Regions from separate parts of the Ensifer sp. M14 genome, predicted to be linked through region 4. Evidence: predicted binding sites of a transcription regulator. Region 4 holds the regulator's gene; each other region holds the start of a gene.
What was found. Region 4 encodes LexA, which represses DNA repair genes until DNA is damaged. Its sites were predicted from a motif close to TGTTCNNNNTGTGTTCNG; they were not measured.
Positions count from the first base shown of each region.

Region 1: the regulator LexA is predicted to act here: its motif matches at 5,135-5,152, upstream of parE (DNA topoisomerase IV subunit B).
Region 2: the regulator LexA is predicted to act here: its motif matches at 2,897-2,914, upstream of ruvC (crossover junction endodeoxyribonuclease RuvC).
Region 3: the regulator LexA is predicted to act here: its motif matches at 6,487-6,504, upstream of BLJAPNOD_RS16530 (DNA polymerase IV).

Region 1 covers NZ_QJNR01000004.1:3,246,854-3,254,483, reverse strand. Annotated here, with positions in the region: gene BLJAPNOD_RS15735 (aldolase) at 1-430, opposite strand, end outside; gene BLJAPNOD_RS15730 (DUF2336 domain-containing protein) at 504-1,643, shown strand; gene BLJAPNOD_RS15725 (hypothetical protein) at 1,737-2,153, opposite strand; gene BLJAPNOD_RS15720 (GNAT family N-acetyltransferase) at 2,396-2,878, shown strand; gene parE (DNA topoisomerase IV subunit B) at 2,953-5,016, opposite strand; gene BLJAPNOD_RS15710 (alpha/beta hydrolase) at 5,227-6,159, shown strand; gene BLJAPNOD_RS15705 (UbiA family prenyltransferase) at 6,289-7,630, shown strand, end outside.
Region 2 covers NZ_QJNR01000004.1:1,354,752-1,362,381, reverse strand. Annotated here, with positions in the region: gene BLJAPNOD_RS06475 (metallophosphoesterase) at 1-522, opposite strand, end outside; gene ruvB (Holliday junction branch migration DNA helicase RuvB) at 523-1,563, opposite strand; gene ruvA (Holliday junction branch migration protein RuvA) at 1,651-2,268, opposite strand; gene ruvC (crossover junction endodeoxyribonuclease RuvC) at 2,341-2,853, opposite strand; gene BLJAPNOD_RS06455 (LLM class flavin-dependent oxidoreductase) at 3,025-4,026, shown strand; gene BLJAPNOD_RS06450 (HAD hydrolase-like protein) at 4,132-4,767, opposite strand; gene BLJAPNOD_RS06445 (YebC/PmpR family DNA-binding transcriptional regulator) at 4,958-5,704, opposite strand; gene BLJAPNOD_RS06440 (DUF6636 domain-containing protein) at 5,791-6,300, opposite strand; gene BLJAPNOD_RS06435 (MBL fold metallo-hydrolase) at 6,317-7,153, opposite strand; gene BLJAPNOD_RS06430 (multidrug efflux RND transporter permease subunit) at 7,447-7,630, opposite strand, start outside.
Region 3 covers NZ_QJNR01000004.1:3,390,778-3,398,407, reverse strand. Annotated here, with positions in the region: gene dnaE (DNA polymerase III subunit alpha) at 256-3,753, shown strand; gene BLJAPNOD_RS16535 (L,D-transpeptidase family protein) at 3,848-5,086, opposite strand; gene BLJAPNOD_RS16530 (DNA polymerase IV) at 5,191-6,483, opposite strand; gene BLJAPNOD_RS16525 (hypothetical protein) at 6,646-7,287, opposite strand; gene BLJAPNOD_RS16520 (DUF3572 domain-containing protein) at 7,290-7,562, opposite strand.
Region 4 covers NZ_QJNR01000004.1:2,953,007-2,960,636, reverse strand. Annotated here, with positions in the region: gene BLJAPNOD_RS14230 (hypothetical protein) at 91-384, shown strand; gene BLJAPNOD_RS14225 (thermonuclease family protein) at 743-1,444, shown strand; tRNA gene BLJAPNOD_RS14220 (tRNA-Cys) at 1,910-1,983, shown strand; gene BLJAPNOD_RS14215 (hypothetical protein) at 2,714-3,325, shown strand; partial or broken gene BLJAPNOD_RS36475 (GFA family protein) at 3,902-4,045, opposite strand; gene BLJAPNOD_RS14205 (hypothetical protein) at 4,234-4,380, opposite strand; gene BLJAPNOD_RS14200 (hypothetical protein) at 5,010-5,342, shown strand; gene lexA (transcriptional repressor LexA) at 5,463-6,182, opposite strand; gene BLJAPNOD_RS14190 (hypothetical protein) at 6,363-6,602, shown strand; gene BLJAPNOD_RS14185 (hypothetical protein) at 6,652-6,939, opposite strand; gene BLJAPNOD_RS35625 (hypothetical protein) at 7,415-7,558, opposite strand.

The DNA.
Region 1 (7,630 bases), 290 kb from region 4:
GTCCTTCGAGACGTGGGGAGCTTTCGTGAAGGGAGCAGGGTGAAAGCACGCTTTCCGGGACCGCACCATATTCGGCAAGGATAGCAATCTGTTGCGGACGGGAACTGGTGCTTGCCTCCGCGACACGCAACATGACGTCGAGCCTCTGCACGTCCGCACGGCTCCTGCATTCGGAGAGCACGACACCGTCAACATCGTTGCGAAGCAGCGCGAAGAGTGTGTCCTCCGTCACGCGGTTGATCGGAGGGATCCGTGCGAAGATGCGACAGGCGCTTCTCGCGACGCCCGCTGGTCGAGCAAGCACGTCGCCGCCAAACCCGAACTCGACAATGAGGACATCAACGGTTCCGAGGACGGCGGACGTCGCAACAGGCGCGCCGACGCTCTGAAACAGCAGTGGCTTCATGGTTTTGAAGCGGTTAACGGACATGGTGAACCAATCTTAAACCTTTGCCGGCTAGGATTCCAACATCAGGTGGCTTTGGGTGTCTAGTGGGGCGTCGGTGATCATACAAGCATTTCTTCGCTGGGTGGAAACGGCGAGAACGGGCGATCGGGCTCGCGCTGCACGAGCCCTCGGCCGCGCTTACGTCGACGCGCAGATGAACGGCATCGATCGTCAGGCCGCCGAAATGGCCATGACCTTTCTGCTCGACGATCCCTCTCCAAAGGTGCGTTCCGCGTTGGCGGACGTGCTTGCAGCATCGTCCGATGTTCCGCGCGCCATCGTACTCGGCCTTGCCGAGGACCAGCCGGAAATCGCCTATACCGTCATCTCCCGCTCGCCCGTTTTGACGGACGAGGATCTTGTCGATCTTGCAGCTCGCGGCTCGGTCGAAACGCGGGCGCTGATTGCGGCGCGTACGTTCGTCTCGCGCTCGGTCTCAGCCGCCATCGCTGAAATCGGCGGCGAAGAAGAAATGCTGATCCTGCTGGAAAACGCGGGCGCCCAGTTGTCGCGCCGGTCGTTGAAGCGGATCGCCGACCGCCTCGGCCATTCCGCATCCGTCCGCGACCGTCTGCTCGATCGTGCTGATCTTCCAGGTGACGCGCGGCACGCGCTAGTCGAAGAGGTTGGGGCAGCCCTTGCCGCATTCGGCCTGGTCCAGATGGCGATAGGGACGTCACGGGTAGAGCGCATCACGCGCGAGGCCTGTGATGTCGCAGCGGTCGGCATGGCTGGTGCCCTGGCAGTGAACGAATTGCCGAACCTCGTCGCCCATCTGCGCGAAACCGGCCGTCTGACGCCGGCCTTCCTGCTGCACGCGCTTGTCACGGGCCGGGCGGAGTTTTTCTCGGCCGCGATCGTCGACCTCTCCGGCGTTGCAGAAAAGCGCGTTCGCTCGATCCTTTCAGGCGGCCGTATTCATTCGATCCGCGCGTTGTTCGAGAGCGCCGGTCTCGGGCGCGACGTCAGCGAAGCGTTTGCCGAAGCGGTCCTTCTTTGGCGCAAGGACGGCACGACGGGCACTGATGATTGCCGCGCCTCCGTCTGCACGGCGCTGCTTGCAAACCTGCGCGGCCAAGGCGCGTCTTCGCCGGCATGCAATGCAATGGCGGAAATTCTTGAGCGACTGGCCTTTGCCGAGCAGCGACAATCGGCTCGCGATTATGCTCAATTGGCCGCGCGCCAGGCGGCCTGACGTTACCTCACGGAAGCTGACGCTGACCGCGCGCCACGTTCGTCTTGGTCTCGACGACGACATATTCATTAATGTCGATTTCGTCTTGTTACATCAGTCGGTGAACCGGCGCGCCACCCACGAGTAACCGTCCTCGATATAATGAACTGGCCTGCTGACGAGGTTTTTCAGCTTCTCGCGGTCGGGGACGGCGCCGGAGAGAAATTCCAAAGCCCGTTTCGGCAGGCCCGCTTGCGTCTCGGTCGCCTGGGGCGATGGCGTCTCGGGCCGTGGAAGCGGAGCGGCCACCTCCTGCTGCGGTTCGTTGGTTGCAAGGCCGGGGCCGGAGCTCTCGCAGACGGCTACGACCACCGGATAGTTGGCGTTGGAGAAGCGCGGCAGCTGTTTCTGCGAATCGGTATCGCACTGCGCGATCGAGGGCCATGTCCCATCCACTGTCGAGATATATTGGCACTGGTTCACGTCGTGGTCACAGCCAAGAATGGTCATGACGATCAGGGCGGCTTTCATGGTCTGGCTGTGTCCATCTGGTGCATGGTTGTGCGTTTTTCCACGTCAACTTATGCCTGTGTGATTCTTCCGGAAATGGGGCGGTGGCTCGAATGCGCAGAAACAATTTGTTTCGTCGTGTCATTCGGATTGATGGGGCAGGTCCGCTTGTTGCGCAATTTGACGTATTGGCTCCCGATACGCACGACCGTAGTTTCTTCCGCGAACCGTATCAGAACTCAGAAACAGCCATGGATCGAAAATTGCCTGAAGTCACGATTGCTGAAGAACCGCCGCGCCAGCCGGAAATCCTGCGCCTCCTGGAGATGTCGGACGCCTATGCGGCGTCGCTCTATCCGGCCGAAAGCAATCATCTTGTCGATGTATCGACACTGGAGCAGCCGGCCGTATCCTTCTTCGTCGCGCGTTTCGATGGGGCTGTCGTCGGTTGCTGCGCGCTGGTCGAAGCCGGTGATGGCACGGCGGAGATCAAGCGCATGTTTGTCGATCCGCAAGCACGGGGGCTGAAAGTCGGAAAGCGTCTTTTGCAGACACTCGAGCGGCAGGCCAAGAGCCTCGGGCTTGATATGATCCGGCTTGAGACTGGCATTCACCAACCGGAAGCAATCGGGCTTTACAGAAGCGCCGGATATGTCGAGCGCCCGCCTTTCGGCAATTATCAGCCGGACCCGCTAAGTCTGTTCATGGAAAAGGCGCTGCATGCGCCTGCTGATCTCGACCGATAGGCCTTGTCGCTTCTGACGCCACATCGGGTGCCCGTCTGCCTGTAAGCAGATAGGCACCGCGACGGATCGGTCGATCAGATGTCGAGATTGTCGGCGAACACTGCCCGCTCCTGGATAAAGCGAAAGCGTGCGTCGGCCTTCGTACCCATCAGGCTGTCGACGGCTTCGCGCGTGCCTTCGAAATCGACGTCGTCGATCTGCACCTTCAGCAATGTGCGGAACTTCGGGTCCATCGTCGTTTCCTTGAGCTGCGCCGGCAGCATCTCGCCAAGACCCTTGAAGCGGCCCACTTCCACCTTGCCGCGGCCGTTGAATTCGGTGCGCATCAGTTCTTCGCGATGGGCATCGTCGCGTGCGTAAAGCGTCTTTGAGCCCTGGCTCAGGCGATAAAGCGGCGGCACGGCGAGATAGAGGTGGCCACCACGGATAAGCTCGGGCATCTCCTGGTAAAAGAAGGTGATCAGCAGCGAGGCGATGTGCGCGCCGTCGACGTCGGCGTCGGTCATGACGACGATGCGTTCGTAGCGCAGATCCTCTTCGCGGTATTTGCTGCGGGTGCCGCAGCCGAGCGCCTGGATCAGGTCGCCGATCTGCTGGTTGGCGCCCTGCTTTTCCCGGCCGGCGCTGGCGACGTTCAGGATCTTGCCGCGCAGCGGCAGGATAGCCTGGTTCGCGCGATTGCGCGCCTGCTTGGCCGAGCCGCCAGCCGAATCCCCTTCGACGATGAAAAGTTCGGCGCCTTCAGCGGTGTTCTGTGAGCAGTCGGCAAGCTTGCCGGGCAGGCGCAGCTTGCGTACGGCGGTCTTGCGGTTGACTTCCTTTTCCTTGCGGCGGCGGACGCGCTCGTCGGCACGCTCGATCACCCATTCGAGGAGCTTTGCAGCCTCCGCCGGGTTGTCGGCAAGATAATGGTCAAAGGGGTCGCGCAGGGCGTTTTCGACGATACGCTGCGCCTCTACGGTCGCCAGCTTGTCCTTCGTCTGGCCGACGAATTCCGGCTCGCGGATGAAGACCGAGAGCATGCCGGCGGCTGAAATCATCACGTCATCGGTGGTGATGATCGCGGCACGCTTGTTCTGCGTCAGTTCGGCGTAGTTCTTCAGACCCTTGGTGAGCGCGATGCGGAAGCCCGCCTCGTGCGTCCCGCCTTCGGGTGTGGGAATGGTGTTGCAATAGGAATGGACCTGCTGGTCGCCGCCATACCAGGTGACCGCCCATTCCAGTGAGCCATGGCCGTTCGACTTTTCGGACTTGCCGGCAAAGATCTCGCGGGTGACGGTGAATTCCTTGCCGAGCGTGGCGGCGAGATAGTCCTTCAGGCCGCCCGGGAAATGGAACACCGCTCGGTCCGGAATTTCGGAACCTTCAGGCAGCAGCGACGGATCGCACGACCAGCGGATCTCGACGCCACCGAACAGATAGGCCTTGGAGCGTGCCATGCGGAACAGCCGCGCCGGCTCGAAGCGGGCATGCGGCCCGAAGATCTGCGGATCGGGATGAAAGCGAACCCGCGTTCCGCGCCTATTGTGGACGTCACCCAGTTCTTCCAGCCCGCCCTGCGGTACGCCGCGCGAAAAGCGCTGACGATAAAGCTTGCGGTTTCTGGCGACCTCGACCTCCAGATCGTCCGAAAGCGCGTTCACCACGGAAACGCCGACGCCGTGCAGGCCGCCTGAGGTCTCGTACGCCTTGCCATCGAACTTGCCGCCCGCATGCAGCACCGTCATGACGACTTCTAGCGTCGACTTGCCCGGGAACTTGGGGTGGTTTTCGACCGGAATACCGCGGCCATTGTCGGTCACCGACAGATAGCCGTCAGCGTCGAGATAGACTTCGATGAAGTTGGCGTGACCAGCCACCGCTTCGTCCATCGAGTTGTCGATGACTTCTGCGAAGAGATGGTGCAGCGCCTTCTCGTCGGTGCCGCCGATGTACATGCCCGGACGCCGACGCACCGGCTCGAGCCCCTCCAGCACCTCGATTGCCGAAGCGTCATAGTCGCCGCTATCGCTGCCTTTGGGGGCAGGGCGCGGTTCTTCACGCGGAACCGGCGCTGCTCGCGCAACAGGCGCGGCGTCTGGCACCGCGGGCTTCGGTTGTTCGGGCATTGCGGAGAAGAGGTCGTTGCTGTCGTCCATGGGGCGTCTAGATCATTCCTGTCGTGCGGAGGTGGTCAAGGCCATAGCAAGACCGTGGTCTTGTCGCCATCCCCAGTCATTCGAATCACCCTAATTCTGCCAGACTCTTGCCGATTGTGCGAACAAAAGGAGAATGGCGGCGCCGAATGCCTGTAAAATAAAGCCTGAGCGTTGGCACTTGTCACCAACTGTTGCTTTGGTGCCGAGCCGATGGCAAGGCTTTGCGACGAACCAGGGAGCCCTTCGTTGTCCGTGTCCACAGCTCATTCTTGCTTTCGTCGGCTTAGCGCCATCGTGCTGTCCTTCGGGCTTGTTGCCGGGGCCGCTGCTCTCGCTGCGGCGCAGGTGTTGAAGCCATACAAGGATGATCTGTTTTCCTACGGCACAGTGCTTGAGCAGAGCGACAACGGCGACTACCGCGTCGTCGATTATCAGGAATTGCGCGACATCAACGGGCGTGACGAAATTCCGGAGCGGCGGGTCAAGCGCGCTTTCGTTTCTCTCGGCGTCAAGGGTGAGCAAGCCAACGAGACGCTCGACGTGGGCGGGCGCCGACTCGATGTGACACGCGTCGGCCCGGATCGCGGTGCGGCATTCAGCGTAATCTTCATCCACGGGCGAGGCGGCGACCGGCGCCTCGGCGCCAACGACTTTTCCTTCGGTGGCAACTTCAATCGCCTAAAGAACCTGGCTGTTGCCAATGGCGGCGTCTACTGTGCACCGAGCGTTCGGTCTTTCGATGCGGCTGGGGCAACTGATATTGCAGGCTTGGTCAAGCTTGCCGCCGAGCGCTCCGGCGGCCGGCCGGTCGTGCTGGCCTGCGCCTCCATGGGCAGCTTCATCTGCTGGGGTGTGGCACGGGACGCCGGCGCCGTTGCGGCCCTTGGCGGCATGATGATCATGGGCGGCGTCGCCGATCCCGATTTCACGAAGAGTGCCGCGTACAAGGCAAGGCTGCCGATGTTTTTCAGCCATGGCAGCAGGGATAGCGTCTATTCGGCCGAGAGCCAGAAAGCGCTCTACAGCACGTTGAAAGGGCAGGGTTATCCGGCCCGCTTCGTGCTTTTCGAGACCGGGTCGCATGGAACGCCGATCCGCATGACCGACTGGCGCGACGCCTTGAACTGGATCGGCAGCCGCTGAAGCGTACCGAACTACGCTCGGCATTTATTAACCAGACCGGCAATTTCCGGATGCAATCAGGCCGCTTGTTTTCACCTTTGAAAGTGATCGGCGCGATGATCTCCGGCAGATATTGCTGGGGTATATTTCATGAACGCGCACATCGAAACACGACAAATTCCGTTGTGTGTCGACCTGGATGGCACATTGCTGGCTGCCGACACGCTTTGGGAAGGCGCTGCGATCATCCTATTGCGCAATCCGCTGATGCTCTTCCCCATGCTCCTATGGCTGTGGCAGGGCAAGGCTCGCCTTAAACATGAAGTTGCTTCGCGCTCCGGCCGAAAGGCTGAGGACTGGCCCTACCGCCAGACGGTGCTGAATCGATTGGCTGCTGAGAAGGCCGGCGGGCGCGATATCGTGCTTGTCACCGGTGCCGCACCCGCTGTTGCCCTGGGGGTTGCTGCGCATGTCGGGCTCTTTTCTTCGATCATGCATTCATCCGAGGCACTCAATCTGACGAGCGGCCGCAAGCGTGACGCACTTGTCGACCGTTTCGGCAAGGGCGGTTTCGACTACATGGGCAATAGCCGTGACGACATCGCGGTGTTCGACGTCGCGCGTCGCGCGATCGTCGTTGCTCCCGATGCGGCGGCTGAGAAATGGCGTCGCAATCACGATGCAGAGAAGCTCGATACCGGCAAGGTGAGTGCCCTCGCTGCCTTGAAATCGATCCGCGTGCATCAATGGGCGAAGAACGTGCTCATCGGTGTGCCGATGATCCTCAATCATGAGGTCCTGCATCTCGATGCGCTGGTCAGCGTCATCGTTGCGTTCTTCGCCTTCAGCTTCCTTGCCTCTGCCGTTTACATCATCAACGATCTCTCCGATCTGGCCAATGACCGACGTCACGCGAAGAAGCGCAACCGACCACTCGCCAGCGGCCAGATGTCGGTGCCAACGGCTTTGGTCATGGTCGTTTGCCTGATCCTGGCTTCGGTTTCGCTAACCTCGCTCTTGCCGTGGAACTTCGCAGTCGTCCTCGCCTTCTATGCCTGCGCCACGACGGCCTACACGTTCGTGTTGAAGCGCAAGCTTCTGGTCGACGTGTTCACGCTTGCCGGCCTCTACACGACCCGGATCGTTGCCGGCGCGGCAGCGACCGGCACCGAGCTTTCCTTCTGGCTGGTATCCTTCGCGATCTTCTTCTTCTTGAGCCTCGCGCTGGTGAAGCGATACGTCGAGCTGCATGAATTCGAAGACAAGGACGGTGGCGCCGTTCCCGGGCGCGGCTATCTCGCGGTCGATTTCGAAATGGTCGGGCAGGCCGGTGTGGCCTCCGCCTTCACGTCGGCCCTGGTGCTTGCACTCTATGTGCACAGCAAGGAACTGCAGGAGATGTACACGACGCCGTGGGCGCTGTGGCCGCTTTGCCCGCTGGTGCTTTACATGCTGTTGCGGATCTGGATGCTAGCGCGCCGTGGCATGCTGC
Region 2 (7,630 bases), 1.6 Mb from region 4:
CCAGAAGCCCATGCCATCCTTTTCCAGGCGGATGGCGCGGTTGCTGTAGACATTGATGCCGACGTCGGCGAGCGCCTTGTGGCCGAAGGTGAGGCCGCCGCTGTTCTTCTGCGCGGTTCGGTCTTCCCACCAGTCGTGATTGCCCATGACCGCATGCACGCCGAGCGGCGCTTCAAGCGTCGCCAGCGCCTTCGACCATTCGCTGGAATGCACGTAGCGCGTCACGAGGTTCATGCCGGCGGCATAGTCGCCGAGAAGAACGGTGATATCGCCGCCGAGCGCATTGGCCTGGCGGCAGATCGAGGCGATGCGGTTGGCGGACATCCAGGGTTCGCAGGCATGGATGTCGGCCAGCGCCACCACCCGCAGCTTCAAGCCCGGCGTCCAGCCCGGCGGTGTCAGCGCATAGCGCGTCACGCTCAGCCGGGCGAGCGGTTCGATGGCAAAGGCGTAGCCGCCCAGTGCTGCCATGCTGGCGATGCCGCCGCCGAGAAACTTCAGGAGCCCGCGGCGGGTGATCATTCACTCGTCCTCGAGCGTCATGCGAAACTGGGCCGCCTCGACCTCTTTCGGCGGATTGAGACCAATGTGTTTCCAGGCATTGGCGGTCAAAACCCGGCCGCGCGGCGTGCGCTGGATAAAACCCTGCTGGATCAGATAGGGCTCGATGATGTCTTCGATCGCATCGCGCGGTTCGGAGAGACCGGCAGCGATGGTCTCGATGCCGACAGGCCCGCCGGCGAAATTCTGGGCGATCATGAAGAGATAGCGGCGGTCGAGCTGGTCGAGCCCCATATTGTCGACGAGCAGCCGCGTCAGCGCCTCGTCGGCGATTGTCTTCGTCACCGCCTCGGCCCGCGCGACTTCGGCAAAATCGCGCACGCGGCGCAGCAGCCGGCCGGCGATACGGGGCGTTCCGCGGGCGCGCCGCGCAATCTCGCGGGCGCCGTCGTCGGTCATGCCGAGCCCCATCAGCCGGGATCCGCGACGCACGATCGATTCCAGTTCCTCGACCGTGTAGAAATTGAGCCGTACCGGAATGCCGAAACGGTCGCGCAGCGGCGTCGTCAAGAGGCCGAGGCGCGTGGTTGCCGCCACCAGCGTGAACTTCGACAGGTCGATCTTCACCGAGCGCGCCGCCGGTCCCTCGCCGATGATGAGGTCGAGCTGGAAATCTTCCATCGCCGGATAGAGGATTTCCTCGACCGCCGGATTGAGCCGGTGAATTTCGTCTATGAAGAGAACATCGCGCTCTTCGAGGTTGGTGAGAAGCGCCGCAAGATCCCCAGCCTTGGCGATAACGGGTCCGGAGGTCGAGCGGAAGTTGACGCCCAGTTCCTTCGCCATGATCTGCGCCAGCGTCGTCTTGCCGAGGCCGGGAGGCCCGACGAACAGCACGTGATCGAGCGCCTCGCCGCGGTTCTTCGCCGCTTCGATGAAGATCTTCAGGTTGGCGCGCGCTTCCGCCTGGCCGGTAAATTCGTCCAGCGACTGCGGACGCATGGTCGCATCGAGATCTTCGCCGCGCTTGTCCGGCGTTATCAGGCGAGCGGCATCAGTCATCCATCCGTTCCAATCGATCGGGCATTCGTGCACATGGTGTCAAAGAATATGGCCGTTTTGCATCGGCGGGCCCGACAACGCAAGCCGTCATCGCGCCAATTCCTTGAGGCCCAGCCGGATCAGCCTGGCGCTGTCGGCATCCTCGCCGCCATTCTTCAGCGCCGCGGCAACCGCATTGGCGGCCTGGTCGCGCGAGTAGCCGAGATTGGTCAGCGCCGACACGGCGTCGGAAACCGGCGCAGAGGCGACGCCTTCGCCCAGTTCCTGCTTGAGGCCGATCGAGCCGGACATTTCGCCGGCAAAGGCCGGCGCCTTGTTTTTCAGTTCGGTGACGATGCGCACCGCCACCTTCGGGCCGACGCCCGGCGCGCGCGACACCGAGGTCTTGTCCTGCAGCGCGATCGCGTTTGCAAGCTCGCCCGGCGTCAGCGTCGACAGAAGGGCGAGCGCCACCTTGGAACCCACGCCTTGCACGCTCTGCAGCAAGCGGAACCACTCGCGCTCCAGCGCCGTCAGGAAGCCGAACAGCTTCAGCTGGTCCTCGCGCACATAGGTTTCGATAAACAGCACCGCCGCCTCTCCCGCCGAACCGAGCTTCGACAAGGTGCGCGCCGAACAATGGGCGACATAGCCGACGCCATGCACGTCGAGAACAACGTGATCCTCGCCGATTTCGTCGATGGTACCCTTCAATTTGCCGATCATGTGGCGTCGTCTCTCATGAATGGATTGCGGGATGGCCGGACCGACCATCGGAAATTAATGGCAGAAGCGCAACTACCCCATCAGGGCCGCGAGCCGGCTGGTCACCGACAGGCGGTTGTGCGCGTGGCAAATGGCGATCGCCAGCGCGTCGGCAGCATCGTTGCCCTTGAATTCGGCCTTCGGCATCAGAACCTTCAGCATCATGTGGATCTGCTGCTTTTCGCCATGGCCGACGCCAATGACGGCCTTCTTGACCGCGTTCGGTGCATATTCGGCAACCCGCAAGCCCGCGCGCGCCGGCACCAGCATGGCGATGCCACGCGCCTGGCCGAGCTTCAGCGTCGCCGTCGCGTCCTTGTTGACGAAGGTCTGCTCCACGGCCGCCTCGTGCGGCTGATAGCTGTGCACCACTTCGGCAAGGCCATCGTGCAACTGGCAGAGCCGCGAGGCGAGATCCATGTCGCCATCAGACGTGACCGTGCCGGATGCAACGAACCGCAGCGAATTGCCGAGCGTTTCGATGATGCCCCAGCCGGTACGGCGGAGGCCCGGATCGATGCCGATGATGCGAATCGTGGTCTGCATGAAATTCACCCTATGCTGCGTGCCCGGACGCTGCCAGCAAAAAGTGAACAAAACAAAAACATCCACATGAGGCGGGCGCGACCGCCGGAAATCTCGAGCGCCACTCTTGGATTGAGGAATTTTGACCTTACATAGGTCTTCAATCAATTTCGCTCAATAAAGGCCTTGCTCATGGCGTCGTTCTCCGTCCTCGATCTCTCCCCGATCACCGAAGGCGGCAGTGTCGCCCAGTCGCTGGAAAACTCCAGGCTGCTGGCGCAGGCGGCCGAAGAGAACGGCTACAAGCGTTTCTGGCTGGCCGAGCACCACGGCATGAAGGGCATCGCGAGTGCTGCGACCTCGATCGTCATCTCCCATGTGGCCGCCGGTACGAAGACGATCCGTGTCGGCTCCGGCGGCATCATGCTGCCGAACCATTCGCCGCTGGTGATCGCCGAACAGTTCGGAACGCTGGCCGCGCTCTATCCCGGCCGCATCGATCTTGGTCTCGGACGTGCACCCGGCACCGACATGCGCACCGCCCAGGCCCTTCGCCGCAACATGGAGGCGAGCGCCAACAATTTCCCCAACGACGTGGTCGAGCTGCAGGCGTTGCTCGGGCCCGTCGCCGACAACCAGGCGATCATCGCGGTTCCCGGCGCCGACACCAACGTGCCGATCTGGCTGCTCGGCTCCAGCCACTACAGCGCCCACCTTGCCGGCATGCTCGGCCTGCCCTTCGCCTTCGCCTCGCATTTCGCACCCGACATGCTGCTGTCGGCGCTCGAAATCTATCGCGAACGCTTCACGCCTTCGGAAACACTTTCCAAACCACATGTGATGGTCGGCGTCATGGGTGTGGCGGCGTCCACCGACGAGGAGGCGAACTACCTCTTTACCTCGATGCAGCAATCCTTCGTCGCCCTGCGCCGCAACGCCCGCGGCCGGTTCCCCGCACCCGTCGCGTCCATGGATGGGTTGTGGAGTTCGGATGAAAAGATCTTCGTCGATCACGCGATGTCCTATGCCATCGTCGGCGGCCCGGAAACGATCCGCCGGAAGATCGGGACATTCCTTGAGCAGACGAAGGCCGACGAACTGATCATCTCCATGCCGATCTTCGACATGGAGGCGCGGCTGAAATCGCTGCGACTTTTCGCCGAGGCGCAGCAGCAGCTTTCAAAGGCGGCCTAAGCATGTCGCGCAAAAGTGCGCAGCGGTTTTGCGATAACGACATGCGGAAAAACAACGTTTAAAGCGCAGTCAGCGAATCCTAGAGATCGCGACGCGCTTAGCCTCTCAGCCCTTCGCGGCGTGGAAGGCCGGCGGGATGTCGTCCATCCGGTCAAAGAAACGATCCGGCCCGAGCGATCTCAGAAACGCCGGGTCGGCGTAGCCCCAGCCGACGGCGCCGGCACAGATGCGCGCCTTGCGGGCGGCCTCGATATCGCGGGCTTCGTCGCCGATCGCAAGGATGCGCGACGGGGCGATGCCGGCAAACTTGACAACTTTCTTGAAATGCTGCGCCTTGCCGAACAACGTCGCGCCGCACTCAAAAAGGTCGACGGCAGCGGCGGTCTCGCCCAGCGCCATGCGAATGGCCGCTTCGCCATTGGAACTGACGACCGCGATACCGACGCCGGCCGACTTCAACCCGGTCAGCATGTCGGACACACCAGGGAATAGCTGGATCGCCTGTGCCCGCCCTGCCATTTCCTTGCGCATGAACGTTGCTATCTGCGGCAGCTTCCACATAGGCACGCCCATATGCGCGATGATCTCGCGGCTGCCCATGGCGCGCAGCCCCTTGAACTCCTCGACGGATAGCTGTCGGAAGCCGAAGCGTGCGGCGGCAAGGTTGCTCGCCGCCATGAACCACTCGGCGGTATCGGCGAGCGTGCCGTCAAAGTCGAAGATCGCGAACTCATACGTCATCGGTGACTTCCCATCGGCGATATCCAAAGAAAAACCCGCGCCCTGCGGGACACGGGTAAATCAAAACATCTACAGCGCCCGCGCTCCCTATCGGGTGCGCAAAGGTCGCTGTAGCAGTTTGCATTGCCGCATGTTTTTCTCCCTGAACCGGATAGGTGTTAAGGGAACATGCAGGACGAATAGATCCGGATCAGGCAGAAAGCTTCGCCATAACCTCGTCGGAAACTTCGAAGTTCGAATAGACGTTCTGGACGTCGTCGTCGTCTTCGAGGATGTCGATGAGCTTCATCAGCGACTGTGCCTTCTCCTCGTCCACCGGCACGGTGTTCTGGGCTTTCCAGATCGCATTGACGGTTTCGGCTTCGCCGAGCGTGTCTTCAAGAGCCTTGGAGACTTCGCCGATCGCTTCGAAGCCGCAGATGATCGTGTGGCCTTCCTCGTCGGTGGTTACATCGTCGGCACCGGCGTCGATGGCAGCTTCCATCACCTTGTCGGCGTCGCCGACCGAAAGCTTATAGGTGATCTCGCCGACACGATCGAACGAGAAGGAAACCGAGCCGGTTTCACCGAGCGCGCCGCCGGCCTTGGTGAAGGTCGAGCGGACGTTGGAGGCGGTGCGGTTGCGGTTGTCGGTCAGCGCTTCGACGATAACGGCGACGCCGCCCGGGCCGTAGCCTTCATAACGGACTTCTTCGTAGTTCTCCGCGTCGCCGCCGGAGGCCTTCTTGATCGCCCGCTCGATGTTGTCCTTCGGCATCGACTGTGCCTTGGCGTTTTGGATCGCCAGACGCAGGCGCGCGTTCATTACCGGATCGGGCATGCCGGTCTTGGCGGCAACCGTGATTTCGCGCGCGAGCTTGGAAAACATTTTCGAGCGCACCGCATCCTGACGGCCCTTGCGGTGCATGATGTTCTTGAACTGTGAATGGCCAGCCATGGCACCCTCTGCATGCATGAATTTGAATGGAATGGGGCGCCTTATAGTTTTATTGCCGCTTTCCGTCCAGCAGGGCGCGTTTCTTTTCAGTCGGCGGAGATGCGTCCACGGCTGAGAACGAAGGCATGACCGTCGTCGCGGCGGCAGGAAAGGCCCGTTCGTTCCGAGATGCAGGAAAACGGTCCGCCCGACCACGTCGCCCCGTATTCGAGAACCGGCGCGGCAGAACAGCAGCTGGGATCCCCGACCTCGCGATTGATCGTCGCGACACCCGACCGTCCAAGCGTTGCCCTGACGTAACGCGGCGCGATGATATCGCAGGACAATTCCGGCCCGCCGTCTTCAGGTTGATAGGTCGCCGTGCCGCCGGCGGGCGTAAAGATGCAGCCGATATTGCCGGATGGCATCACGAACTCTTCCTGCTCGGCAACCGGTATCGCCGTCGCTTGTGGTGTCGATTGGGGTGTGGCTTGCGGCTGCTGTGTATCGGGAGGCGGCAAGCGCGGTGGCGGCGCGCCGCCGGCCAGAGCCGTGTTTTCCAGGGCCATGATCGAAAGAGACACAAACGCAACGACGCCGACCACTGACAACTTCATTGGGCAATCCCGATGTTCAGACGCCCTGGAGAATATAAATCAGCGGTTTGCTTGGCAAGGAACGCAGCGAGACTTTGACGCTTGTCTCGGTCGCGAAGCTCTTGTCGAAATCGTCGCCGAACATGTCGAGGAAAGCATTGATCGGCGGACCGCGCCGGTGCATCGGCAGGATTAACGCTGCACGCAGCCGCGACACGACGCGGCTCATGCTTTCGGCCCCCATCGTCAAGCCACCGTCGACCGGCACCATCAAGACATCGAGCCTGCCGATCTGCCGGTAGTGGCTGTCGTCGAGTTCGTGATGCAGATGGCCGAGATGGCCGATGCACAGGCCCGCCACCTCGAAGATGAAGATGGAATTGCCATCATGCTCCATCGTCATGGCGCCGGAACGGATGTCCGTGGTGACGTTGCGGATATAAGCGTCGCCGACGACGACATCGTGCCGCGCCGGCTCGCCATCATCACCCCAGCCATGCAGCACCGTGCGGATCGCCGGATCCGGCGTCAATGTGTAGTGGCTGGAATGGGCCTTGTTCATCGTCGCCACGGTCGGCGGAGCCGACGGGCGGAACAAGCCATTGTAATCCGTGGCGATCGAAACACCGCCCGGCGTCTCGATCAGAAAGGTGGAGTGGCCGAGATAACTGATCGTCACCTCGCCAGCGGACGCTTGCGCTGTCGTGGCAGCAGCCGCCGTGAAGCGTGCGAAGGTCGCCTTGGGCAAGGTCTCGGCGATTGCCTGGCATTGGCTGACCTGCGCGGGCGCTGCCTGCGCATGCGCGACCGACGGCCAGAAGGCATGCAGAAGCCAGATGGCGGCAAAAGTGTAGGCAAGGTAGCGGAGCATCATCCTTCACCTTTCACACCTCGCACGCATGACCTGTGCCCAAACACATTCGACTTGGGTACAGGTCGTGCGGCCGTTCGACAGGACCCTCGGCGAACGCTTCTCGTAAACGCCGCCGTCACGGGCGAGAGGAGGATTGTTCAAGCGCGCCGTTACGTCCAGCGACAAAGGTGCGGGCGGCACTCACGTTTGCGTCATTGTGCCGCCATGACAGACGATGCCTGCCTTCCTGTTCACAACGAGACGCCCCGGCGTTGTCACCGGGGCGTTGGGTCTTTGACTTCCGTGCGTCCGCGTCACTCGGCCGGCGTCGGAGCCGGCTCGCCTGCCGCAGCCGGCTTGCGACGGCGCAACGAGCGAAGCGCAACGTAGAACACCGGCGTCAGGAACAGGCCGAGGAAGGTCACGCCCAGCATGCCGGAGAACACGGCCGTTCCGAGCGATTGGCGCATTTCGGCACCCGGGCCTGTGGCGATCATC
Region 3 (7,630 bases), 440 kb from region 4:
ATGTTATGACTGATTTTGTTCGTGACCTCGCCGCCTTCACATCGATGGGCCTGTTCGTCGCCAGCATTGCCTTCATCGCTCTCGGGCTTTGATCTGAGGATATGTTTTCGAAGCGGCGTGACCCTGGCGCGGGGTCGCGCGATACCATACCGGCACTGCACCGTTGAAAAGAACGCTGGCCCACGTTGCAAAAACTGGACATGGCGGGTGAGAAACGGGATATCCTGACGCCCTGACAGGAATCAGGGTGTAAAGATGGCGGATCAAGGCGGCGCGGAACGGAACGAACAGACGGCTGCGGATCCACAGTTCGTGCATCTTCGTGTCCACTCGGCATTTTCGCTGCTCGAAGGGGCGCTGCCGATCAAGAAGGTGATTGGCAAGGCCGTGGCCGACGCTCAGCCTGCAATTGGTATCGCCGACACCAACAATCTTTTCGCAGCGCTGGAATTTTCCCAAAAGGCGGCCGAGGACGGCCTGCAGCCGCTGACCGGTTGTCAGCTGTCGATCGACATGGAAGACGAGGCCGACGGCGACCGCCGCGGCCACGCGCAGCAGCTGGCCAAGCTGCCCGCCATCGTGCTGATCGCGGCCACCGACGACGGCTACACGCGATTGGTCGATCTGGTCAGCCGCGCCTATCTCGGAGGCGAAGGCAGCCAGGTCACGAGAATAACGCGGTCGTGGCTGGTGGAGGCCGGAACGGATGGGCTGATCGCGCTTTCCGGCGCAAGCGGCGGCCCGATCGATATGGCCGTGAAATCCGGCTCGACGGCTTTGGCGGAGGCGCGCCTGGAAGCATTGCAGGACCTCTTCGGCGATCGGCTCTACATCGAGTTGCAGCGGCACGGCAACTTCGATCGCCGGCATGAGAGCCGGATGATCGATCTGGCCTACAAGTTCGATGTACCTCTGGTCGCGACCAACGAGGCGTTCTTTCCGGCGCCATCCGATTATGATGCGCACGACGCGCTGATGGCGGTAGCCCATAACGCCATGGTTTCCGACGATAGCCGTTTCCGGCTGACACCGGATCACTATCTCAAGAGCCGAAAGGAAATGGCGGCGCTTTTCGCCGACCTGCCCGAGGCGCTCGAAAACACGATCGAGATCGCGCGCCGCTGCTCGTTCATGCTGAAGACGCGCGGGCCTATCCTGCCCCGCTTCACCGGCGCGTCCGATGATCCGGAAGAGGCCGAGCGCGCCGAGTCCGGCGAGCTGCGCCGACAGGCGGAGGAGGGGCTCGACGACCGCTTGCGCAAGCTCGGCATGGCGCCCGGCTATACCGAGGAAGAATACCGCGAGCGGCTGGCGTTCGAACTCAGCGTCATCGAGCGCATGAAGTTCCCCGGCTACTTCCTGATCGTTGCCGACTTTATCAAATGGGCCAAGCAGCACGATATCCCCGTCGGCCCGGGCCGTGGTTCCGGTGCAGGCTCGCTGGTTGCCTATGCGCTGACGATCACCGACGTCGATCCCATGCGTTTCTCACTGCTGTTCGAGCGCTTCCTCAATCCTGAGCGCGTGTCGATGCCCGACTTCGACATCGACTTCTGTCAGGATCGACGCGAAGAGGTCATTCGCTACGTTCAGGCGAAATATGGCCGTGAGCAGGTCGCCCAGATCATCACCTTCGGTTCGCTGCAGGCGCGTGCGGCACTGCGCGACGTTGGCCGTGTGCTTGAGATGCCTTACGGCCAGGTCGACAAGATCTGCAAGCTCGTACCCAACAACCCGGCAAACCCGACACCACTGTCAAAGGCTATCGAGGAAGAACCGCGCCTGCAGGAGGAGGCGGAGAAGGAGCCGGTGGTCGCTCGCCTGCTCGATATCGCGCAGAAGATCGAGGGCCTTTATCGCCATGCCTCGACCCACGCCGCCGGCATCGTCATCGGTGATCGGCCGCTGTCGAAGCTGGTGCCGATGTACCGCGATCCGCGTTCCGACATGCCGGTGACCCAGTTCAACATGAAGTGGGTCGAGCAGGCTGGCCTCGTAAAATTCGACTTCCTTGGCCTGAAGACGCTGACGGTGCTGAAGGTCGCCGTCGACTTCGTCAAATTGCGCGGCATCGAGGTCGACCTCGCCAGCATTCCGCTCGATGATGAAAAGACCTACGAGATGCTGTCGCGCGGCGAGACGGTCGGCGTGTTCCAGGTGGAAAGTGCCGGCATGCGCAAGGCGCTCATCGGCATGCGGCCAGACTGCATCGAGGACATCATCGCGCTGGTGGCGCTTTATCGCCCGGGCCCGATGGAGAACATTCCGGTCTACAACGCCCGCAAGCATGGTGAAGAAGAGATCGAATCCATCCATCCGAAGATCGATTATCTGCTCAAGGAAACGCAGGGCGTTATCGTTTACCAGGAACAGGTGATGCAGATCGCCCAGGTCCTGTCGGGCTATTCGCTCGGCGAAGCCGACCTTCTGCGTCGCGCCATGGGCAAGAAGATCAAGGAGGAAATGGACAAGCAGCGCGCCCGTTTCGTCGACGGTGCGGTCAAGAACGAGGTGTCGAAACCGCAGGCCGATCTGATCTTCGATCTCCTCGCCAAGTTCGCCAACTACGGCTTCAACAAGTCGCACGCCGCCGCCTACGCCATCGTCTCCTACCAGACCGCCTATATGAAGGCGCACTATCCGGTGGAGTTCCTGGCGGCGTCGATGACGCTCGACATGGCCAACACCGAAAAGGTCAACGACTTCCGGCAGGACGCCGGGCGTCTCGGCATCCAGGTGATCGCGCCGTCGGTCCAGTCCTCCTTCCGGCACTTCCAGACCGGCGACAAGCGCATCTATTACTCATTGGCGGCCATCAAGGGCGTCGGTGAATCGGCGGTCGAGCATATCGTTGCCGTTCGCGGCGACCGCGAATTCGCGAGCCTTGAAGATTTCTGCCTGAGGATCGACCCGAAGCTGCTCAACCGGCGTGTGTTCGAGAGCCTGATCGCGGCCGGTGCCTTCGACTGTTTCGGCTACGATCGCGCGGAGCTCGTCGGCGGACTTGATCGCATCCTCGGCTTTGCCCAGCGCGCTCAGGAAAACAAGACAAGCGGACAGGGCGATATATTCGGGGCAGGGGCTGCAACCGGGCCGGAGCGAATCTCTCTTCCCGCCTACACGCCGTGGCTTGCCTCGGAAAAATTGCACCGGGAATTCCAGGTGCTGGGCTTCTATCTCTCCGCCCATCCGCTCGACACCTACAATCCGTTGCTTGCCAAGATGCGCGTCCAGACGTTTGGTGATTTCGCCGGCGCCGTGAAGAAGGGCGCAACGGCCGGCCGTCTCGCCGGCACTGTCACCTCCAAACAGGAGCGCAAGACCCGGACCGGCAACAAGATGGGTATCATTGCCTTCTCGGATTCATCCGGCCAGTTCGAGGCCGTGCTGTTTTCGGAGATGTTGCACCAGTATCGCGACCTGCTCGAGCCCGGTAAATCGCTGGTCATGACGGTGCAGGCGGAGGAGCGGCCGGAAGGTATCGGTCTTCGCATCCAGACGCTGCGCTCGCTTGAGGAAGAATCGCTGCAGATGCAGAAGGCGCTGCGCGTCTATGTGCGCGATTCCGGACCGCTGAAGTCCATCGCCGCTCACTTGAACGCAAGAGGCGAGGGGCTCGTTTCCTTCATCGTCATCAAGGACAATGGCCAGCGCGAAATCGAGGTCGAGCTCAGCGAAAAATTCCGGATTTCACCGGAGATCGCAGCGGCTCTTCGCTCGGCCCCCGGAGTGGTCGACGTCGAACTCGTCTGATCCGCGCTCCAATACGGGTGCTTGACAGCGCGTTGCTTAAGGGAAGCCGCGCCCATTGGACGTGACGGCCGCGTCTGATGCTGCGCGCATCGGCTCAGCCCCGTGGCGACGCTCGCGTGATGGTGATGAAGTCGGTACCGTCGCCGGTTTCAAGCCCGCTTTCCATGTCTGAAATCGACAGCGAAGACCCGTCTGCAAGCAGGCCGCCGATGCGGCTGCGGACGTCGTCGGAGATGGTCAAGCGACCAAGCGTGCGCTGGATGGCGTTGAAGGCGGATGCGTCGGCGTCGGTGTCGATGCCGAGCCGCTTTTTTGTCGCTGACGGCAGATGGTTTTCGAGTGAAACGCCGTACCACTTGCCTTCGGCCTTTTCACCGTCAACCTCATGAAATTGCAGGAAATGTGTACCAAGCGCCTGCTCCGGCTTGCCGATGGTGACACCCGCCTCGAAAATCGGCTTGAAGCCTTGGCGGACCAGGATAACGCCATTGGCAGGAGTGTCGCGCCCCACCTTCTTGAAGATGGCGTCTGTCAGTTCTGGCGTCAGCTTCCCATCGACGACCGCCCCCTCGGCAGTCTGAAACGCGCTGATGGCGGCAGTCGTATCCGGGCCGATGTGGCCGTCCGGCACACCGGCGATATAGCCGAGTTGGTTCAGGGCCGACTGGACGTCGCGCCGGATATCACGCTCCCCACGCCGGGTGATCAGCATTCGGATCGGCTCGCGGCTTTCCTCGGCGATGGCTGACGGAATGGTCGATGTCTCCGTCATCGCCACTTCGATCGGCACGTTCTCGGCCTTACTTATCGCAGGGCGAAGTGGCACGTCCGACAGCGGCGCGGGATTGTCGCCCGGCGCCGGTTGACGCTGGAAGAGCATGGCACTCGATACTTCGGTGGGGCTGACCTGATGGTCAGTTATCAGGACGTGCATACCGCGCGACGTCATCTTGAAGAGGCTGGCGGCAAACTTGCTCGGCAGGCGCACACAGCCGTGGGAAGCGGGATAGGCCGGCACGTGATTGGAGCCGTGCAGTGCGATGCCGGACCAGGTCAGCCGCTGCATGAAGGGCATCGGCGCGTTCGAGTAGATGTTGGATTTATGCTGACGCCGCTTTTCGAGGATCGAGAAGATGCCCGTCGGTGTCGAATGTCCGGCCTTGCCCGTGGAGACCGCAGATGTTGCGATCACCGCGTCGCCGTCATAGACGACGAGCGATTGTTGGTTCTTGGAAACGATGATCTGCAGCGGTGCACCGCTGCCGGCAAAGCCGGCGGCAGGCGAAAACAGGAAGACGACAACGCTGGCCGTGAGAGCGAAACGCGATACCATACACTCATCCCAACACGTAAACTGGCCGACGAGCTTAGACTGCAATCTTTAAAGAATTCGTCCGGATCGAGCCGAGGCAACGTCAAGTCGGCGCCGATGACGCACTAGTGATCGCGCTTGCGGCTACCGAAGGTGTAGCCGGTTTCCACGCTTGCCTTGCCGAACTTGTCGCGCAGCTTGTTGATGGCGTCTTCGGCGGCAGCGCGGCGGGTCGCTGCGGGATCCACGAGATCGGGCGGGTCGGCGAGATCGGGGCTAGAAAGATCGCTGACGCCGATGCCGATCAGTCGGTACTTCGTGCCGTCGATTTCCTTCTCCAGCAGTTGCAGCCCCGTGCGGAAGATACGGTCCGCAAGCCGGGTCGGACTGTCGAGACGGCGGTTTCGCGTCCTGGTCTTGAAGTCGGCCGTCTTCAGTTTCAGGACGACGGTCTGGCCGGCCAGTTCGGATTTGCGCAGCCGATGCGCGACCTGTTCACTCAGCCGGCGCAGATGCGTGACGAGATCGTCGTAGCGGGCGAGATCGTCATTGAACGTCGTCTCGGACGACACGCTTTTCGCCTCGCCGTCAATCTCGACGGTTCTTTCGTCGAGGCCGCGCGACAGGCGGTAGAGCCTCTGACCCATGGTGCCGTAGCGGCGCATGAGGTCGGCTTCCTCCATGGTCTGGAGCTGGCCGATCATGCGGATGCCATCGCGCTCCAGCGTTGCGGCAAAGGCCTTGCCGACGCCCCAGATCAAGGTCACCGGCTTTTCTCTCAGGAATTCGAGGGCCTCAGCCTGGCCGATCACCGAGAAGCCGCGCGGCTTCTGCAGATCGGAGGCAACCTTGGCGAGGAACTTGCAGTAGGAAAGCCCGACAGAGACAGTAATACCGATCTCCTGTTCGACACGGCGGGCAAAGCGCGCGAGCGTTCGGGCAGGGGGATCGTGGTGCAGCCTCTGCGTGCCGCTCAGTTCCAGGAAGGCCTCGTCGATGGAGAGCGGCTGCACCAGAGGCGTCAGTTCCTGCATCAGCGTGCGGACCTCGCGACCGACGCGAACGTATTTTTCCATATTGGGCTTGATGACGACTGCCTGCGGACAGGCCTCGAGTGCCTTGAACATCGGCATGGCCGAGCGCACCCCGTGGATGCGGGCGATGTAGCAGGCGGTGGAGACCACGCCGCGCTTGCCGCCGCCGATAATAACTGCCTTGTCGGCAAGCTCCGGGTTGTCACGTTTTTCGACGGACGCGTAAAACGCATCGCAATCGATATGGGCCAGTGTCAGGTCGTAGAGTTCCGTATGCCGCATAAGCCGCGGACTACCGCAGGCAAGGCAGCGTCGCGCGGTCGCGGTCTGTTCCCTAAGGCAATCACGGCAGAAGCCTGGAGTTTGAGAACCACTGTCGAGCATATCTGGAACAAATGTTGAACATTGCGACTTTACGCTCTACGCTAGCGAGTCTCAAGGGAGGCCGCGTTGGAAATTGCCTTGCATGTCAGGTTGCCGACGCTAAGTCGCGGGTCGGGTTTCGAGTTCCGTCATGCGGGCCTCGCGCTGTCGGGCTGGGTGTTGCTACCGCTGGAAATGCGCGCGAATGGCACTGGCGGCATCAGCCCAGTCGGCAGCAATGTGCACGCACGTATCTGGCGCAGGCGCGAGCGCTCGAAACTCGGCATTCGCCATCAGGTTGATCAGCAGGCAGGACGGCGCGTGCTCCTGCACCGATTGCAGATTGCGGGCGATGTCGTCGATGAAAACGACGGGCAGTGCCCGTCCGGCATGCAGACGCTGCACGATCGGCCCTTTCGGGTCCTCGGAGGCGAGCAAAGGGTAAGGAAGATCAAGACGATCGAGCAGGGCACGGCGCGCGGCCGCATGACGCGGCGGCATGGCTGTCAGGAAGACGATGTCTGCCTGTTCGGACAATTGGCGAAGGGTCTCGACCACGCCGACAGCCGGCGTCTGCCAACGCTCCTGCGTGGCATAAAAAATCTCAAGCAGTTCCTTGACCGCGGCCTCGCTCGCCGCCTGTTGCGTTATCCGATGGACGATGTTGCCGGTCAGCCGGAACGAGCGCGGCAGGAGAACATGGTCGCAGCTTTCGAGAAAGGCCTGGAAGGGGTTCAGGAATTCGAGCACGACTTCGTCGATATCGCTGACGACAAGCGGGCGATCGCTGAGGCGGATGCTATCTTCGAAGATCGCGTCGTTCACGCTCAGCTATCCTGCAGGTCGGCGGCGCCGGAAAGTTTCTGGTGCGCGCGCACCACGTCCTGGGGGGCCGTATCCGTTGCCTCGCAAAAAGCGATCAGTGTTGGCTCATGGTCCATGAGAAAGGCGACGAGGCCGCCCATGAAGCCCGGCTCGCCAATCGCGTTGCGCAGGGAGGACGGATCCGTCCCCGTCAGCGCGAGAAATCGAGACAACAGGTCCGGCTCGCCGGCAAGCCAGGAAAGAATGTCGATGGCGATTTCGTCGGCTCTCTTCAATGTCTTGGCCTCCTACTGTTTTTACGCCCGGAATTACCTATTTTTCAACCAAATAGGTTTATCGTTGA
Region 4 (7,630 bases):
CCAAGCGGTTTTTTCAAAAAAAGTGAGAAGTTTTGTTGCGAGCCTGTGGAGAAGTCCCCAATTGTGGGAAACGCAGGCGGATAGGGAATGATGAATAAAAACAGAAAACAGACGCATTTCGGCATAGACCCCCACACCCGGCAGATCGTGCTGGGCAAATGGCGCCTGGCGCTTCCGGAATCACCGCTGCTGCGTATGCTTGTCGGCGGTTTGCTGATTTTCGGTGGCTTTCTCGGCTTCCTGCCGGTGCTCGGCTTCTGGATGGTGCCCCTGGGGTTGCTCATCCTCTCGCACGACATTCCCGCGGTTCGCCGTCGCCGTCGCCGGTTCGCCGTCTGGTGGGCACGCCGCCGCGGCCGGACGGGCTCTTCGAGGGAGCCATGAGCCTCGAGCCTGCCGCTCAAAGCTTCGAGCGAGTGCAAAAATCCTGAAAAGCCGATTCTGATGTGGGGATGAGTCGGTCATGCGCGCACTGTGTCAGTGTGTGTTTACCGAATTCCCGGGGTTGGGCTGCAGGTGAGATAACTGGTCGACTGATTCTCAAAATCGTCCGTCAGCAACGTCGTGCCTCTGTCCGAACTGGGCGCGGTATCCGGTTGCGGTCGGCGGGATAGGCGAGGTTGCACATTCCGCAGATGAATCCCAGGGACTTTGCTGGTGAACCTCCGGATCAAGTGGCCGCTGAAAACCATTCGGCAACGGATCGCCAGCATAATGCCGGCCGGATCAAGGATGAGGCGGAATGGGTAAAGCCACAACAAGCCGTGGGCGTCGCCGCGGCAGCCGGACAAAGAAACAGGGCGGCATGCTGCCGTGGTATCTCGCCGCTGTGCTGACGGTCGGTGGCGTCGTTGCCTACGATCACCGTGGACAGTTGCGCGATCTGCCGGCCATTTCGGAGATATTCGCATCGGCTCCCAAGGCCAAATCGACATCCAGGGCAGAGGATCGGCCGAAGGCGGTAGTGCGTGCGGCCGTACCGCCCGCCGCAAACAGGACGAAGACTGTTGATGGACCAATACCTGCTGTCAACGTCGGATTGGCCGCGCCGACCCCGGTCGAACGGCCTGTGGTGCAGCCGGCTGCGCTTCAACCTCAGGCGAACCAGTTTTATTTCTGCGGTATCCGTAACGACAACTGCGTCATCGACGGCGCGACCTTCCGATATCACGGCGAAATAGTCCGGGTCGCCGATATCGACGCGCCGAGAACCAAGCAGGCAGGTTGCGATGGCGAACGCGCACGCGGCTTCTACGCCAAGCAGAGATTGCGCGAGCTGTTGAACGCCGGAGATTTCAGGCTGATCGAAGCGATCGGCAGGGACGATGACAAGGCCAGTGAGAAGCTGCGCGTCGTGATGCGCGACGGCCGTTCGCTCGGAAGCATTCTCGTCTCGGAAGGGCTTGTGCGGCCGTGGAAGGGACAATCGACGCCGTGGTGCTAGGCGGATGGAAAAATCCGCGGATATGACTGCGTTGGGCGAAACCAGGCTTCAAACCGCTGGCGACCTGCTCGGCGAAACACTTCAGGAGAGCGGGATATCGCCGCCGTCGCGCAGCACCCAAAGACGGTCGTTCTTCGTTGTCGAGTAAAAGCCTGTGAGACGGCGTTTCCTTCAATGTGAGCGCCGCGCGCTCCATTATGCCCGCCCATCGATCCCACGTTGCTACATGAATAGCGCCCCAATCGCTCGCCTTGTTGTTCCGCTTGGGCGCGGTGAGGGGGTGACCGGCGATATGCATTCTTCATGAAAGAGCGAGCGGCGCAGCCGCATGCAGCAGCCATCCACAGAACGGAATAGAAACGCTTGTTCAAAATGAAAAAAGGATCGCATTCAGAATGAACCCTCTTGCACTCTTTCTATATTCATTCTAAACGCTCGCCACGACTTGATAATCTCAGTCGGTGAGGCCTCGTGGCGGAGTGGTGACGCAGAGGACTGCAAATCCTTGTACCCCGGTTCAATTCCGGGCGAGGCCTCCAAAGACACACCTAACGAACTGATTTCGTGAAGCAATTATTCGCGACGAAATCCACTGGACACCAGAATTTCCATTTGGTGTGGCAATTCGCTCCGTTTTCCTCCTCAGTATCTTCCCCCGCAGCCAACAGAAGATCACCGATTCCGTCGCATTTGATGCGGGCGACACTCTGCCGTGCTGGGCGGGCTCTCTCTGCATTCCGCGTCTAGATCTTCGAAGTCTTCCCGTCCGTACATCGTCGTCAGACCCTTCGGCCCAGGTGGCCTACGCGCAGAGGAAGACGGCCACCAGGCGGGCTTCACGCAGTCCTTTACCGGCAGGTCGGTAAAGGAAGGGATTGTGTCCACAATCGGTCTCCATTCTGCACGGAGCCGTTAAGCGGCCCATACCTATCGGTCTAGGGACAAATGTGATCGGTAAAATTTCGCTATAAACGTTGGTCGCCGAATGGTCGGCGAAAACAAAATCGCGACACAAAGTCACAAAATAAGTCCCGAACAACCCCTCTAGCTAGACATGCCGCAATCGCCTGCGCTACAAGGGTTCCGGAAAGCTGGCGCCCTCTCCTGGGGCAAAGGTGCTAGCCATACATGGCAATTTAACCTTTCTTGCAGACAATTGGTCCTGCAACGCTGAGAGGTGGACTTGGCAGGAATTCTTCTATTCAAACGCATGCCGAAACCACAGCCCAAGCTGCGGCTCGGCACTCGCTCGTTCGTAATAGATCCGATATGAAGGCTTCAACTGCCATCCCGCTTGCTCTGCTGCTCGGCGCTGCCACGATGCCATTTTTGGGAAAAACCGACGCGCAGGCACAGAACCGCGACGTCGATCAGTCGGTATTCGCCTTCGGCGGCGCGATGGTCGATGCGGACATGCTCCAGGCAGGCAATCCTTTCGGTGTCACATACGCTGACCTTCCGATCGTAGGCGTCGGCTACCAGTACTTCCCGGCAAGGATGGGCTCCTTCAGGTTCGGACTGGAAGCGGGGCTCGCCGGAAGATTCGGCGGGCATCCGAATGCGGAATTCTGGGGCGGCGTCGTCGGTCGCTACGACGGTTTCGAGATTGGCGATGCTGTCCGGATCTCGCCAGCCCTTACGTTTGGCATCAGCTATGTCACGCATACTCAGGAAGGACGGGAGCGCCAGAACGAGCTGGAACGTAACGGGAACGCCAGAACCCTGTTCTATCTCGGCCCCGAGTTGAACCTTTCCTTCGACACAATGCCCAACGTCGATTTCTTCTGGCGGGTTCACCACCGGTCCGGAGCCTGGGGGACGCTCGGCGACATGCACGGCGGCTCCAATGCAAATGTCCTTGGCATGCGGTTCAATTTCTGAAGGACCTTCTTCGCCTCCAAATCTTCCGAATGCCACGATTGTTGTTTCAATCGGTTGCGTCACTGCACGGCAGCCGATCGAATTCCTGGATGATCTCCGACAGCAAAAGAGGTGTGGCAAGCTGTGGCAGAGCCCTTTGCTTCTTAAAAGAAAACAATTCATGAAAGTGTGGCAACGTGCTGCCGTAAGTGATTGACATCCCGCCATTCCTCAAGTCCGGGCGAGGCCTCCAAAATTTCACCTAAAGCTTTATATTCGAAGCGCTCCTTCGGAACGCCGATCCTGCGTCGGCTTTAATTTCCGGGGAGCAGCAATCTATCTCGATTCCATCTATCGTTTCCCAGAACGGTTAAACCTTGCCTGAGATGCGCTCCTGCGGCTCAGTGCGGAGAACCGTGAGACGCAGGCAAGTCTTGCCTTGGGCGTTGGAGGAGCTTCGTCACGCCCCGACACTGATGTTTCGGCCGCAGTGACCGTCGCTCGTCGGGCGGACGGCAACGGTGGTGCTGTGGCGGCGCCATCACTCTCTTGCGCCGAATTGTCTGCGTGGGTCTGCTGGTGCCCTGACCGCGCCAGTCATTTTGCCCGAATGAACTTCAGTGTTCCCGGGAGCCTCGGCCCGGTCAAATCCATGGTGTCCAGCGGGTGATTGCTGCCGTCGTTGACAGGCAGTCCTTCGCAATCGAACGGGCTGATGCCTTGGAGGCATGCGGTGTTGACAAGGGGGCGGCCGATGAATGGCTGGGGCGATCGGGGAGCCGGGTCTCAATATATCGGTGCAGCCCATGCCAGCCCTCGGCAGTACCATCCGGGTATCCAGTGGATCTAAAGGCTGTCGCCGGCGGAACGTGCTGTCGCCGATCGGAAATCCACCTCCCGCTGCCTCGTTGGGAATATGCGCGGCCTGCTCAATTCTCCTGAACGGAAACGCCGTCCTCGCCAATCTTGATCTCGACACCGGCAGGTTTCGTTTCTTCGCGATAAGCATAGACGCCGAGCCCGATGACGGCGACAGCGAGCACGGCGATGACGAGATAAAGGCCATTACGGTTCATTCAGCAGTTCCTCACTTGGTTACGCGAATGGGTAACTAGGCTGCCATCGTCGAAAGGCAACGGTGCGATCGTCCGGTGCGGTCGGGTTAAAGGCAGCCATGGTTCGAATAAGCATCGGATCCGGTCTCCGTCCGTATGCGGTTTATAAGATTGCACCCGCACCCTTTGTGCCTGACGCGCTGACCTGCGCCCTCGATGGGCGAGCGACAATCGCTACAAATCCGATGCATGATTGCACCGCCATCTTATTCCACCGTGCTGGCTGTGCCGCGACGATATCACGTGGCCTGTCGATTCCGGCGCTTGCCGGTTGTGCCCTGCTTCGCGGGCCGTCAAGTTCCGGGCGCACCTGGCGCAGCTGTGGCGAAGTCTGCTTGCTACTGCTTCGCCGCCAAGGACGGTTGCTTTTCCTAGGCAATCCGCCGTCCGCGCGTGCGCTTCACGCGTCGGCGCAGCCAATAATCGTGCGCGCATCTGGTTTGCCGGCGACGTACCCCGAAATGGTGATTCTGCCTGTATTGTCAGTGCAAGGATAATTGTCTCTAGACGGGTTCAGGAATGAATATTCCGTCGATGCGAGCCGTATAGCTAGCGTCAAACAAAACCGACAATGGAGGAAATGACATAAAATGAAATGTAAGATCGCCCTGACCGCTCTTGCCATTTTTGCCGCAACGACGGCCACCGCAAGTGCTGAGGATCTCGTCTTTCAGCTGAAGAACAAGACGAAAGCCGTACTGACGAACTTCTATACGTCGCCGGTCGGCGTCGACCAGTGGGAAGACGATGTCTTCGGGCGGCAGGTGCTTAATCCGGGCGAGAGCATGGAAATTACCATCGCCGACGGACGCGATGTCTGCAAATACGACATGCGCTTCGAATTCGAGGAAGGCTCCGGTCTCGATACGACCGAAGACACGCAGGACCTCTGCGAGTTGGGCGAGTACTCCATACACGAATGAAAATTGTCGAGTGCTTAAAGCGCTCGACTTGATCACTTCCGTCTCGCTACCCCTTGAGGTGGCGAGACGTTCAAGCATAAGAAGGCCCTTCCAGCAGGAAGACAGCCAACGTCATCTGGCTTAGTGATAGCGGCGGATCAAGCCGACGAGCTTGCCCTGTATCTTGACGCGATCGGGGCCGAAGATGCGTGTCTCGTAGGCCGGATTGGCCGCCTCGAGCGCAATCGACGCGCCTTTGCGCCGGAAGCGTTTCAACGTCGCTTCTTCGTCATCGACAAGCGCGACGATGATGTCGCCGGGGTTGGCTGTGGTGGCATTGCGTATGATCACCGTGTCGCCATCGAAGATGCCGGCCTCGATCATCGAATCACCTTTCACTTCAAGGGCATAGTGCTCGCCGCTGCCGATCATATCGAGCGGCACCGTAATATCGTGCGTGTTGTTCTGTATCGCCGAGATCGGTACGCCGGCGGCAATACGGCCCATGACCGGAACCGAGACGGAGTTGTTGTCTGCCACCGGCGGCGCTTTTGCGGCAGCCGGGGCGGGCGCAGGAGGTTTGCCGAGGCTTCCCTCGATGACGCTTGGTGAAAACCCGCGACGCGGCTGAGCGTTTCCCGCGTAAGCTTCCGGCAGCTTGATGACCTCAAGCGCGCGCGCGCGATTGGGAAGGCGCCGAATGAAACCACGTTCTTCGAGCGCCGTAATCAGCCGGTGAATGCCCGACTTCGATGCCAGGTCGAGTGCATCCTTCATCTCGTCGAAGGATGGCGGAACACCAGACTCCTTCATGCGTTCGTGGATGAAAAGAAGCAATTCCTGTTGCTTGCGGGTCAGCATGGCAAGTCGCTCCAGAGGCGTGAAACAAATCAAGAACAGACACTATCTGTTCCATATGTGTTCCGCAAGTGCCTAAAATTCGGTGAATGTTGTATCAATTGTGCGCCTATCGGCTGCCTCGGTGCTGGGCATGCCATGCGGAGCTGCTATGCCTCGCGCTTTTCACGGAATGAGGGTGCAATGAAAAAGATGATTCGAATCCTGTTGACGATCGTCATCGCAACGACCGTCGTCCTCGGGTTTCGCTGGTATCAATACGTCGACAACAGGCAGAGCCCGTTCGATGAAGTCGGCATCGCATTGAACGCGATGATGCCGGGGCCGGTCCGCCAGTGGGGTTGTGGCCGGCTAAAGCGCACCTTCGGCAACGGACTGCCGCCGCACGGATGCGCAGCCAGTAACGGAAGCGAGTGGGAATAGCTCGGCAATAAGCCGTTGCAAGGCGGGCATCAAAGAAGGAGAGGGCGTTTCAAGCCGGCTGCGTTGCAGAACAGGCGTCCTCGAATTCCTTCACGGTCTCGGCCGAGTTGTCCTCCGGCAGCACCGCATCTGCCGCGTCGGTCGCGACCGGCGTGTCGCCTTGATAGACGAACGACTGGATATAATAGGCGATCGAGCCTTTCCAGACATTCCGACCGTCGATCTGCTGGCAGGGGATGGCCAATTCGAAGTCGGTTTGCAGGTCGTCGACCGTGGCCGCGCTGAGGGCGATGTGGGGCGATGCGATAATCGAGGCGATAAGCAAGGCTGCAAGCACGATGGACGTCCGCTAGGTCAGAAGTGGTGCCGATAGATTGGTTAACGATGTGAACCGTGCTTTCGTTCCGGAGTCCAGCAAGCAGACCGCGTACCGCGCGGTGTTCAACAGTTCTTTGCGAAAGACGATGACGACCCTTCAAGCTGTGGCCGCGAAGACACGAAGATTGGCGGGAAGAGCGAGCGTTTCGGGGCGTTTTTTACTCCTCCGGCATCGACCTCAGGCGGCATGGCTGGCGGCGGATCGATCTTCGCGGCTGCAATCGGGACGATTGGCAAGTGCCGCCGCCCGCAGTGTTCCTTGTGTCTGCGGGAAGGTTCACGCGCCGGTCGGGTGTCCTGCGGAGCCGGCATCATTTCTGGTTTCTCGTCGCGGGACCAGTCGCCCAGGATGTGCGGAGACGTGCACATCCCGTCCGACTGGCCACTGATAAAACGTACAGGCGTATTTGGTTCACGAAGTCGGAGCGGCTGCCTTACTTTTTGTCTTTCTTGCCCAAAGAGAAGCTGCTGCCTGCAAGCTTCACCTGGGAGCCTTCTGGCGTAACGGCGGCTTTGACGGTCTTGTCCTTCTTGGGCTTTCTAACCTCGCGGTTGCTTCGCACTTGACCTTTTGCCATGATCGTCTCCTTGGAAAGGCGTGCCGGGGAGCCCTTGTGGGCGCCGAATGACCGGCGGACTAGCGTGCATTG